Regions from separate parts of the Streptomyces sp. PL-25 genome, predicted to be linked through region 2. Evidence: riboswitches for the same ligand, from Rfam matches in the RefSeq annotation. Region 2 holds a riboswitch; each other region holds the start of a gene.
What was found. Region 2 has a riboswitch for cyclic di-AMP ahead of R4Z62_RS18015 (M23 family metallopeptidase). Riboswitches for the same ligand answer to the same signal wherever they lie in the genome.
Positions count from the first base shown of each region.

Region 1: it holds a riboswitch for cyclic di-AMP, as region 2 does, so the genes downstream of both, R4Z62_RS20215 (LysM peptidoglycan-binding domain-containing protein) here and R4Z62_RS18015 (M23 family metallopeptidase) in region 2, are expected to answer to the same signal.
Region 3: it holds a riboswitch for cyclic di-AMP, as region 2 does, so the genes downstream of both, R4Z62_RS13695 (transglycosylase SLT domain-containing protein) here and R4Z62_RS18015 (M23 family metallopeptidase) in region 2, are expected to answer to the same signal.

Region 1 is NZ_CP136997.1:4,457,155-4,460,418, forward strand. It holds gene R4Z62_RS20210 (transglycosylase family protein) at 57-1,241, shown strand; cyclic di-AMP (ydaO/yuaA leader) riboswitch at 1,424-1,589, shown strand; gene R4Z62_RS20215 (LysM peptidoglycan-binding domain-containing protein) at 1,594-2,352, shown strand; gene eno (phosphopyruvate hydratase) at 2,618-3,264, shown strand, end outside.
Region 2 is NZ_CP136997.1:3,982,476-3,985,739, forward strand. It holds gene R4Z62_RS18005 (dihydrofolate reductase family protein) at 1-475, shown strand, start outside; tRNA gene R4Z62_RS18010 (tRNA-Met) at 522-595, shown strand; cyclic di-AMP (ydaO/yuaA leader) riboswitch at 987-1,144, shown strand; gene R4Z62_RS18015 (M23 family metallopeptidase) at 1,156-2,235, shown strand; partial or broken gene R4Z62_RS18020 (aldo/keto reductase) at 2,396-3,264, shown strand, end outside.
Region 3 is NZ_CP136997.1:3,079,988-3,083,251, forward strand. It holds gene R4Z62_RS13690 (polyprenyl synthetase family protein) at 1-950, opposite strand, end outside; cyclic di-AMP (ydaO/yuaA leader) riboswitch at 1,585-1,774, shown strand; gene R4Z62_RS13695 (transglycosylase SLT domain-containing protein) at 1,777-2,265, shown strand; gene R4Z62_RS13700 (HAD-IIB family hydrolase) at 2,300-3,112, opposite strand.

The DNA of each region.
Region 1 (3,264 bases), 470 kb from region 2:
GGGGCCCTCCCGTCCCGCCGCCGCGCCGTCACTGCCGTCGTGCGAAAGGTCTCCAGATGCTCTCCGGGAACGGTCGTCACCGTCGCCCCCGCCAGGCTCCGGCCCTCCTCGTCGCCGCCGGAGTGACCGGCTCGGCCATCGCCATCCCGCTGGTCGCCGCATCCGGCGCGAGCGCCGCCGACGGCACCACCTGGGACAAGGTGGCGCAGTGCGAGACCGGCGGCTCCTGGAGCGCCGACAACGGCCACGGCTACTACGGCGGCCTGATGCTCACCCAGGACGACTGGGAGGCGTACGGCGGCCTCTCCTACGCGGCCAGCGCCGACCAGGCCAGCCGCTCCCAGCAGATAGCCGTGGCCGAGAAGATCCTCGCCGACAAGGGGCCCGGCGCCTGGCACACCTGCGGGCTGCTGGCCGGGCTCACCAAGGGTTCCGGTACGGCCGACGTCGACACGGGCGTGGGCGGCGACTCCTCGGCGTCCGGCGCGGACGGATCCACCTCGACGGACAAGGGTGACAAGAGCGGCAAGGACGACAAGGGCTCCGCCTCGTCCGGAACATCCGGTTCCACGGGCAAGGGTGGCGACTCCGACGGTTCCGGCGGCTCCGACGCGTCCGGGAAGCCCCGTACCGGTGAGGGCGGTCTGTCCGACTCGCCCCAGGACGCCGACAACTCTTCCGGTTCGTCCGGCTCTTCGCCGGACGCCACCGAAACGCCCGGAGCCTCGCACGGGACCGGCGCCTCGCACGGCGCCACCACCGGACCGTCCGACGGTCCCTCTGTGCCCGGGAAGACGGACGGCCCGGCCGAGTCCGGTGCGGGCACGCCCGACGCCACCTCGTCCACGGGCACGGGCACGGGCACGGGCGCCCCGGACCAGGACCGTGACAACTCCGGCGATGCGGACAACTACGTCCAGGATGTCGGCTCTTCGGCGCTCGTCGACACCGGCGCGCTCGGCTCCGGCGGCCGCCACCGCGGCGGCAGTGCCGACGAGGGCACGGCGGACGGCGCCGCGGGCGGCCGGCACGCCTCCCGGGGCGGCGGCGCACACGCCTCGTCCGCCGGCTCCTACACCGTGCGCACCGGCGACTCGCTCACGTCCATCGCCGACTCCTTCGACCTGCACGGCGGGTGGCACGCGCTCTATGACGCCAACAAGGGCGCCATCGGGGCCGACCCGGACCACATCGTCGCCGGTCAGAGCCTGGATGTCCCCGCCGAAAACGCCCAAAAGTAGCGGGAGTTCACGTCACACTTCGCCTTGTATGTCCTATTCGGTGAAAGTGTGGGATGAGTCTCAGAAGCCCTGATCGTCTTTGAAATCCGGCGGATCACCTGTCTACGGTCATGACCGCTCGCCACCGCGAGCCCCGGCTGCCGCAACGCCGAATCCTGCCAGCGGCCGTACGGGAACAGTCGTCGCGTCAAGCGCCGCAGGCAGGAGCGGGGGACCCAAGGTAAGTGCCGCACCGGGCAGTTGACCGGAGCGGCTGGGGGTGAAGCCGTGCCTCTCGGAAGGCACGGCCGGGCAACTCAACCGGCCCGAACCCGACAGCTCACCTCGCAGGCGTCGGTGAGGGGATCCTTCCATGCTGTTTTCCGGCAAGGGCAAGCACCGCCGTCCGTCCAAGGCCACTCGCGCCATCGCACTCGCCGGTGTCACCGGCGTCGCCGTCGCCGGCCCGCTGATGGCGGCCGGCAACGCTTCCGCCGCCACCGCCTCCGAGTGGGACGCGGTCGCCCAGTGCGAGTCCGGCGGCAACTGGTCGATCAACACCGGCAACGGCTTCTACGGCGGCGTCCAGTTCACCAACTCCACCTGGGCCGCCTTCGGTGGCACCGCCTACGCACCGCGTGCCGACCTGGCCAGCAAGTCCCAGCAGATCGCCATCGCCGAGAAGGTCCTCGCGGGCCAGGGCAAGGGCGCCTGGCCGGTGTGCGGCAAGGGCCTGTCCGGCGCCGCGTACTCGGGCGGCAGCTCCTCGTCGTCCTCCTCTTCTTCGTCCTCGTCGTCCTCGTCGTCGTCCTCCTCCTCTTCGTCGTCCTCGGCGAAGAAGAGCAGTGGCGCCGGCAGCTCCAAGAGCAGCACCACGACCCGCTCCACCGAGCAGCAGGCCGCGGGCCGCTCCGCCGACCGCCCGGCCCCGAAGAAGACCGTCACCACCCCCACCGGCAAGAAGGTGAAGAAGGGCGACGGCGAGTACAAGGTGACCGCCGGCGACTCGCTCAGCTCCATCGCCGCCGCCCACCACGTCCAGGGCGGCTGGGAGAAGCTCTTCCAGCTGAACAAGGACATCGTCGACGACGCCGACCTCATCTACCCGGGCCAGCAGCTGCACCTGAAGTAAGGCGCGGCGGCCACCGCCCCACCCCCCCGTCCCCACGGGCTCCCCGCCCCGGCGCGTTCTCCCCCGTACGCGCCGGGGCGGGGGCATTTCACCTTCCGTTCGGACCCCCGTTCCCGTCTTCTTTGTTCCGTGCTGAAACAATGTGTACCGTCACTCTGTCCACGGGACGGTCGGTCGGCCGGTCGGCGGCCCGGGACGGTTAGGCTCTAGTCGCACGGCTCACAAGCCCCGCACTTTCAGCGTCACATCCACGAAGGAGATGCTCGTGCCGTCCATCGACGTCGTCGTAGCCCGGGAAATCCTGGACTCCCGAGGCAACCCCACGGTCGAGGTCGAGGTCGGCCTCGACGACGGCAGCACGGGTCGTGCCGCCGTCCCCTCCGGCGCCTCCACGGGCGCCTTCGAGGCCATCGAGCTGCGTGACGGTGACCCCAACCGTTACCAGGGCAAGGGCGTCGAGAAGGCCGTCCTCGCCGTCATCGAGCAGATCGGCCCGGAGCTCGTCGGCTACGACGCCACCGAGCAGCGCCTGATCGACCAGGCCATGTTCGACCTGGACGCCACCGACAACAAGGGCTCGCTCGGCGCCAACGCCATCCTCGGCGTCTCCCTCGCCGTCGCGCACGCCGCCTCCGAGGCGTCCGACCTCCCGCTCTTCCGCTACCTGGGCGGCCCCAACGCGCACCTGCTGCCGGTGCCGATGATGAACATCCTGAACGGCGGCTCGCACGCCGACTCCAACGTGGACATCCAGGAGTTCATGATCGCCCCGATCGGCGCGGAGTCCTTCTCCGAGGCCCTGCGCTGGGGTGCCGAGGTCTACCACACCCTCAAGAAGGTCCTGAAGAACAAGGGTCTGGCCACCGGTCTCGGCGACGAGGGCGGCTTCGCCCCGAACCTCGGCTCCAACCG
Region 2 (3,264 bases):
CACGGCCCCCGGCACCGGGACCGGCGCCGTGCCCGCCGACCGGCACTGGCTGCGGATCGCCTGCGAGCTGGCCGCGCAGTGCCCGCCCTCGCGCACGGCGTTCAGCGTGGGCGCGGTGGTGGTCGCGGCGGACGGCACCGAGCTGGCCCGGGGCCACTCGCGGGAGGCCGGTGACCCGGTGGTGCACGCGGAAGAGGCCGCGCTCGCCGAGATCGACCCGGCGGACCCGCGGCTGCCCGGGGCCACGGTGTACAGCAGCCTGGAACCGTGCGCCCGACGCGCCTCCCGGCCGCGGCCGTGCGCCCGGCTGATTCTGGACGCGGGGGTGCGGCGGGTGGTCACGGCGTGGCGGGAGCCGGACACCTTCGTGGAGTCCGCCGACGGCTCCGGGGTACTCGCGGCCGAGGGCGCGGACGTCGTGGTGCTGCCGGAGTTCGAGGCCCTGGCCAAGGAGCCGAACCGGCACCTGCCGTAACGCGTGTGCAATCCACCCCGCGGGTGATGTACAGTTATCTCAACGACGCGGGGTGGAGCAGCTCGGTAGCTCGCTGGGCTCATAACCCAGAGGTCGCAGGTTCAAATCCTGTCCCCGCTACTGAAGACTCAGGGCCGGAATCCGGAAACGGATTCCGGCCCTGAGTGTTTTCCGGGCCTCCCGCGGTCTTCCGTTGGTTCTCTGCTGCGGTCTTCTGGCGCTCTTCCGGCTCCCGGTCGCTCCTTGATCGATGTCACCTCGCGTGACCGGCCTGTGTCCGTCCGCATAACAACTGACACACCATCACTTCTTTCGCGGGCGCCTGCGGCTCCGCCCCGCCCCGGAAATGGCCTGAAGTTCAGTCAACTCGCCCCGGTTTCGTCGCCCCTGAGGTGTACGTCTTGGCCAAAAAGGTTTAATGATCAAGCCGGGCGGCTTGGAATCGGAGGCCCGGGTCTATTAACGTTCGATAACGCAGCGCGGTCGTCCCAGCCGTCATCAGAGGCGGCTCCGTGCGCGCGCGCCGAATCCCGCAAGGGAACCGGGGAACCACCAACTTGGGGTGAATCGGGCATCATCCGCCGTACGCGTACGGCCGGTTGACGCGCGTAGGAGACCTTCCCGCTCCGAACCCGTCAGCTAACCCGGTAGGCGAGACGGAAGGAAAGGAGCACGCCCGCGTGGCGTCCAACCGGCCTGCCCCAGAAGCCCCGTTCGTGCCGAGCCAGCGCACCGATTCCTTCGGCTACGGCGGCCGGACCCCCGACGAGGGCCCCATGGAGGAGTGGAACCCCACCGAGGACTCCCTCCGCCCCGTGCGCGGCCGGCACCGCGTCGCCAAGCAGCGCGGCGGCGGACTCGCCCGCAGCTCCACCGTGCTCGGCGTGGGCGTCATAGCGGCCGTCGGCGCGGGCGGCATGGCCAGCGCCAACACCGGCAAGCCGCCGGTCGCGATCTCGCTGCCCGACGTGCCGGACCTGCACGCGCTGCCCGCCTCCGTGGGCTCCCTCTTCGACGGCGGCTCCGCCAAGGAGCACCACGAGGGCTCCGCCACCGCGCTCAGCGACGTCACCGCCGCACCGGCCGGGACGCCGGCCGCTCCCAGCGCCGCGTCCGGCGCGGGCGAGGCGCTGCGCAACCGGATCATGGCCCAGGCCGAGCAGCAGCAGGCCCAGGTCGCGGCCAGGGCCGAGGCCGCCACCGAGCAGGCCGCCGTCCAGCGCGCCGCCCGGCAGGCGGACGAGGCCGCCGCCAAGGCGAAGCAGGAGGCCGAGGCCAAGGCCGCCGCCGAGAAGCAGAAGGCGGAGGAGGAGGCCCGCAAGAAGGCCGAGGCGGCGCGGCTGGCGGAGCTGGCCAAGCAGTACACGCTGCCGACCTCCTCGTACACGATCACCTCCACCTTCGGCCAGGCCGGCTCCATGTGGTCCTCCGGGCACCACACCGGCCTCGACTTCGCCGCGCCCACCGGCACCCTGATCAAGGCGGTCCACAGCGGCACCGTCACCGAGGCCGGCTGGGCGGGCGCCTACGGCTACCGCACGATCCTCACCCTGGACGACGGCACCGAGCTGTGGTTCTGCCACCAGTCGTCGATCAGTGTCAGCGCCGGCCAGAAGGTCGCCACCGGCGAGGTCATCGGCCGCGTCGGCGCCACCGGCAACGTCACCGGGCCGCATCTGCACCTGGAGGTCCACCCGGGCGGCGAGGCGTCCGGCATCGACCCGATGGCCTGGCTGCGGGCCAAGGGCCTCAACCCCTGATGCCCTGCTCATCCGCCTGATTCCCTGATCCCTGATTCCCTGATCCCGGGGTCACCGCCGCGGGCGCGCCGCCAGCCGTACGGGTGGTTTGCGCAAGCTTTGCGCCCGGGACCGGCGGGGCGCGGAAGGGGCCGCTGTGCCGGGGGCGTTGATGGGTCACATGACTTCTCTGCACAAACTGGGCTCGTCCGGCCTCGAGGTCTTCCCGCTCGCCCTCGGCGGCAACGTCTTCGGCTGGACCGCCGACCAGGAGCGGTCCTTCGCCGTCCTGGACGCCTACACGGCGGCCGGCGGCAACTTCCTGGACACCGCCGACTCCTACTCGGCCTGGGTGGAGGGCCACCGGGGCGGCGAGTCCGAGACGATCATCGGCTGGGGGTACCCCCTGCTCGAAGAGCTTGGGGGAGGCTCAAGGAGCGCGGCAACCGCTCCGACGTCGTCATCGCGACCAAGGTCAGCCAGCACCCCGACTTCCAGGGCCTGTCCGCCGCCAATGTCAAGGCCGCGGCCGACGCCTCCCTCAAGCGGCTGGGCACCGACCACATCGACCTGTACTACACGCACTTCGACCGGCCCGAGGTGCCCGTCGAGGAGATCATCGGCGCTCTGGACGAACTGGTGCGGGCGGGCAAGGTCCGGTACATCGCCGCCTCCAACATCTCCGCCGAGCGCCTGAAGGAGTCCCTGGACTTCTCCGAACGCGAGGGCCTGGCCCGCTACGTCGCGCTCCAGCCGCACTACAACCTGGTCTCCCGGGACACCTACGAGGGCGCTCTGCGGGACCTCGCCGAGCGGGCGGGTCTGGCGGCCGTGCCGTACTACGCGCTGGCGGCCGGCTTCCTGACCGGCAAGTACCGGCCCGGCACGACGGTCGACAGCCCGCGCGCGCAGGGCGCGGCCAAGCACCTGGAGACCGAGCGCGGGCAGAAGGTCCTGGCCGCGCTCGACGAGGTCGCCCGCGCCCGCGGTGCCGAGACGGCCACGGTCGCCCTCGCCTGGCTCGCTGCGCAGCCCACGGTCGTCGCCCCG
Region 3 (3,264 bases), 900 kb from region 2:
TCCTTCAGCGGGGCCAGCGCGGCCCGCGCCTCCTCGGCGTAGCGGACGCTGTCCCGCCGGGCCTGTTCGAGCGCGGGGTGGGCGCGCAGCGCGGCCAGCGCCTCGGCGTGCCGGGCGTCGTCGCTGAGGTCGGAGGCGAGCAGTTCGCACAGGGCGATGTCCTCGGCGAGACCCAGCCGGGCGGCGCGCTCGCGCAGCCGCAGCACCGGCAGCGTGGCGACGCCCTCGCGCAGGTCGGTGCCGGGGGTCTTGCCGGACTCCTGGGAGTCGGAGGCGATGTCGAGCACGTCGTCCGCGAGCTGGAAGGCGACACCGAGCCGCTCCCCGTACTGCGTCAGCACGTCCACGACCCGCTCGTCGGCGCCGGACATCATCGCGCCGAACCGGCACGCGACGGCCACCAGCGAACCGGTCTTTCCGCCCAGCACGTCCAGGTAGTGGTCGACCGGGTCCCTGCCGTCCTGCGGTCCGGCGGTCTCCAGGATCTGCCCGGTGACGAGCCGTTCGAACGCGAGCGCCTGGACCCGGACGGCCTCCGGGCCGAGGTCCGCGAGGATCTGGGAGGCGCGGGCGAAGAGGAAGTCTCCGGTGAGGACCGCGACCGCGTTGCCCCAGCGGGTGTTGGCGCTGGCCACCCCGCGCCGCACGGCGGCCTCGTCCATCACGTCGTCGTGGTAGAGCGTGGCCAGGTGGGTCAGCTCCACGACCACGGCCGAGGGCACGATCCCCGGCGCGTCGGGGTCGCCGAACTGGGCCGCCAGCATCACGACCAGCGGCCGGAACCGCTTGCCGCCCGCCTTCACGAGGTGCTGGGCGGCCTCCGTGATGAACGGGACCTCGCTCTTGGTGGCTTCGAGCAGCCCTTCCTCGACAGCCGCCAATCCGGCCTGGACATCGGCTTCGAGAGCCTGGTCCCGCACGCTCAGCCCGAACGGCCCGACGACGGTCACGAGGGGTCTCCTGTCTGCTGGTGTCTGCTGGCGCTTACACGGTTTGTCGATAGGTCGCTGCCATCACTCAAGTCAGCGTATCCGGTCACGTTTCGATCACCGATAGCGCCCACCGATACAGGCCAGGTGGTATCGGATCACGACCGATATGTTTTCGATCACCACATATGAACAGATATTTATCGACTTGCTCTTTCCCGCTCCTCCCCAGCCTCCCCCTTCCCCTCCTCTCACCCGTCCCGCCGCGCCCACTCTCCTTCCACACGCCCACCCGTGCCCACGTACGTACGAACAAGGCCAGGGCCTCACCGATCGTGACGGCCGTCACTTCCAGCCCTACGAGTCCGATTTACCCTTATTAGCATTTCAATTCCCCTTGGGGGCAAATGCTCCTGGCCGAATTATTCCGTGAGCTGCATCACGTGCACCGCCACCCCGCGCCACGGCCCGCCGACCCCCCGCTCCCCGTCCCCCGCAAGCGAGTTGACCCTTGGCAATCGCAAAGGATCAAGCGGCCAAAATGCCCTGGATCAAGGTCAACTAGGACGATGTATGCATCAGGTACTTGTTCGGGACATGTGCTCTCGCATACGTTCCGGGCCAGTCGAGCGGACGCCGAATCCTGCCAGCGCTCGATGACCACCCACCGACAGCTCATGGCAGGAGCGGGGGACCCAGGTAAGTCGCCGGGCCGGAGCGCCGTACGTCCTACGTCGTACGCCGCGCCGGAACGGCTCGGGGTGAAGCCGTGCTCTGAGGAGCCGGCCGGGCACCTCCCCGCCCGAACCCGACAGCTCACCTCGCAGGCGACGGAGAGGAAATCCCCATGTCTGCACGTCGTCCCAGCCGCTCCCGCGCCGCTCGTCTCGTCCGCACCCTCGCCGTCTCCGGCACCGGTGCCGCGATCCTCGCCCTGCCGCTGATCGGGGCGTCCGGCGCCTCCGCGGCCACCCCGACCGCCGCCACCGCCACCACGGCGAGCACGGTCGCCTACCCGAACAACCTGGACGGCTGGATCCGCGAGTCGCTCGCCGTCATGGCCCAGAAGGGCATCCCCGGCACGTACAACGGCATCCACCGCAATGTGATGCGCGAGTCGTCCGGCAACCCGCTGGCCATCAACAACTGGGACTCCAACGCCGCCGCGGGCATCCCCTCCAAGGGCCTGCTCCAGGTCATCCAGCCGACCTTCAACGCCTACCACGTGGCCGGCACGTCGTTCGACATCTACGACCCGGTCGCCAACATCACGGCCGCGTGCAACTACGCCGCCGCGCGCTACGGCTCCATCGACAACGTCAACAGCGCGTACTGACGGGCAGCCGCGTGCCGGCCGGCACGCGGAGGGCTCAGACGAACAGACGATCGAGGACGACGGCGACGCCGTCGTCCTCGTTCGACGTGGTGACCTCGTCGGCGACCGCCTTCAGCTCCGGGTGGGCGCCGGCCATCGCCACCCCCCGGGCCGCCCACCGGAACATGGGGATGTCGTTCGGCATGTCGCCGAAGGCGAGGGCGTCCCCGGGGCCGAGTCCCAGCCGCGCCGCGGCCAGCGCGAGACCGGTCGCCTTGGTGATGCCGCAGGGCTGGAGCTCGACGGTCCCCGGGCCCGACATGGTCACCGAGGCGAGCGGACCGACCGCGCCGCGGGCCGCCGCCGCCAGTTCGTCGTCGGACAGCCGGGGATGGCGCAGCAGCACCTTGCTGATGGGCGCGCGCCACAGTTCCTCGCGCCGCCCGACCCGCTCGGCGGGCAGCGTCGGGTGCGCCATGCGGTACTCCGGCTCGATGAGCGTGAGGCCGTCCACGCCGTCCTGGTCGACCGCCGCGTACACCTCCCCCACCTCCGCCTCGATCTTGCCGAGCGCGGTCTCGGCCGTCTCCCGGTCGAGCGTGACCGACCACAGCATGCGGTCGGCCCCGGCGTCGTAGAGCTGGGCGCCCTGGCCGCACACCGCGAGCCCGGTGCCGCCGAGGGACCTCAGCAGCGGGCGGACCCGCGGCGCCGGGCGTCCGGTGACGACGAGGTGCCGGGCACCGGCCGCCGCCGCCCGGCCGAGCGCGGCGCGGGTCCGCCCGGACACGGAGTCGTCGCCGCGCAGCAGCGTGCCGTCCAGGTCGGTGGCGATGAGGGCGTACGCGGGGGCAGCGGGTGCGGGCATGATCAGAGAATACGGATCCGCCAGGCGAGTGACGGGCGGAAACCGGACGACGTCCCTCCGCCGTGTCGCCGGGAGACTCCTCGGACACTGCCCAAGACAGCTGCCTCCCCCGTAACGTGTGGCGCGACCACATGAACGTGTGGCCAGACACC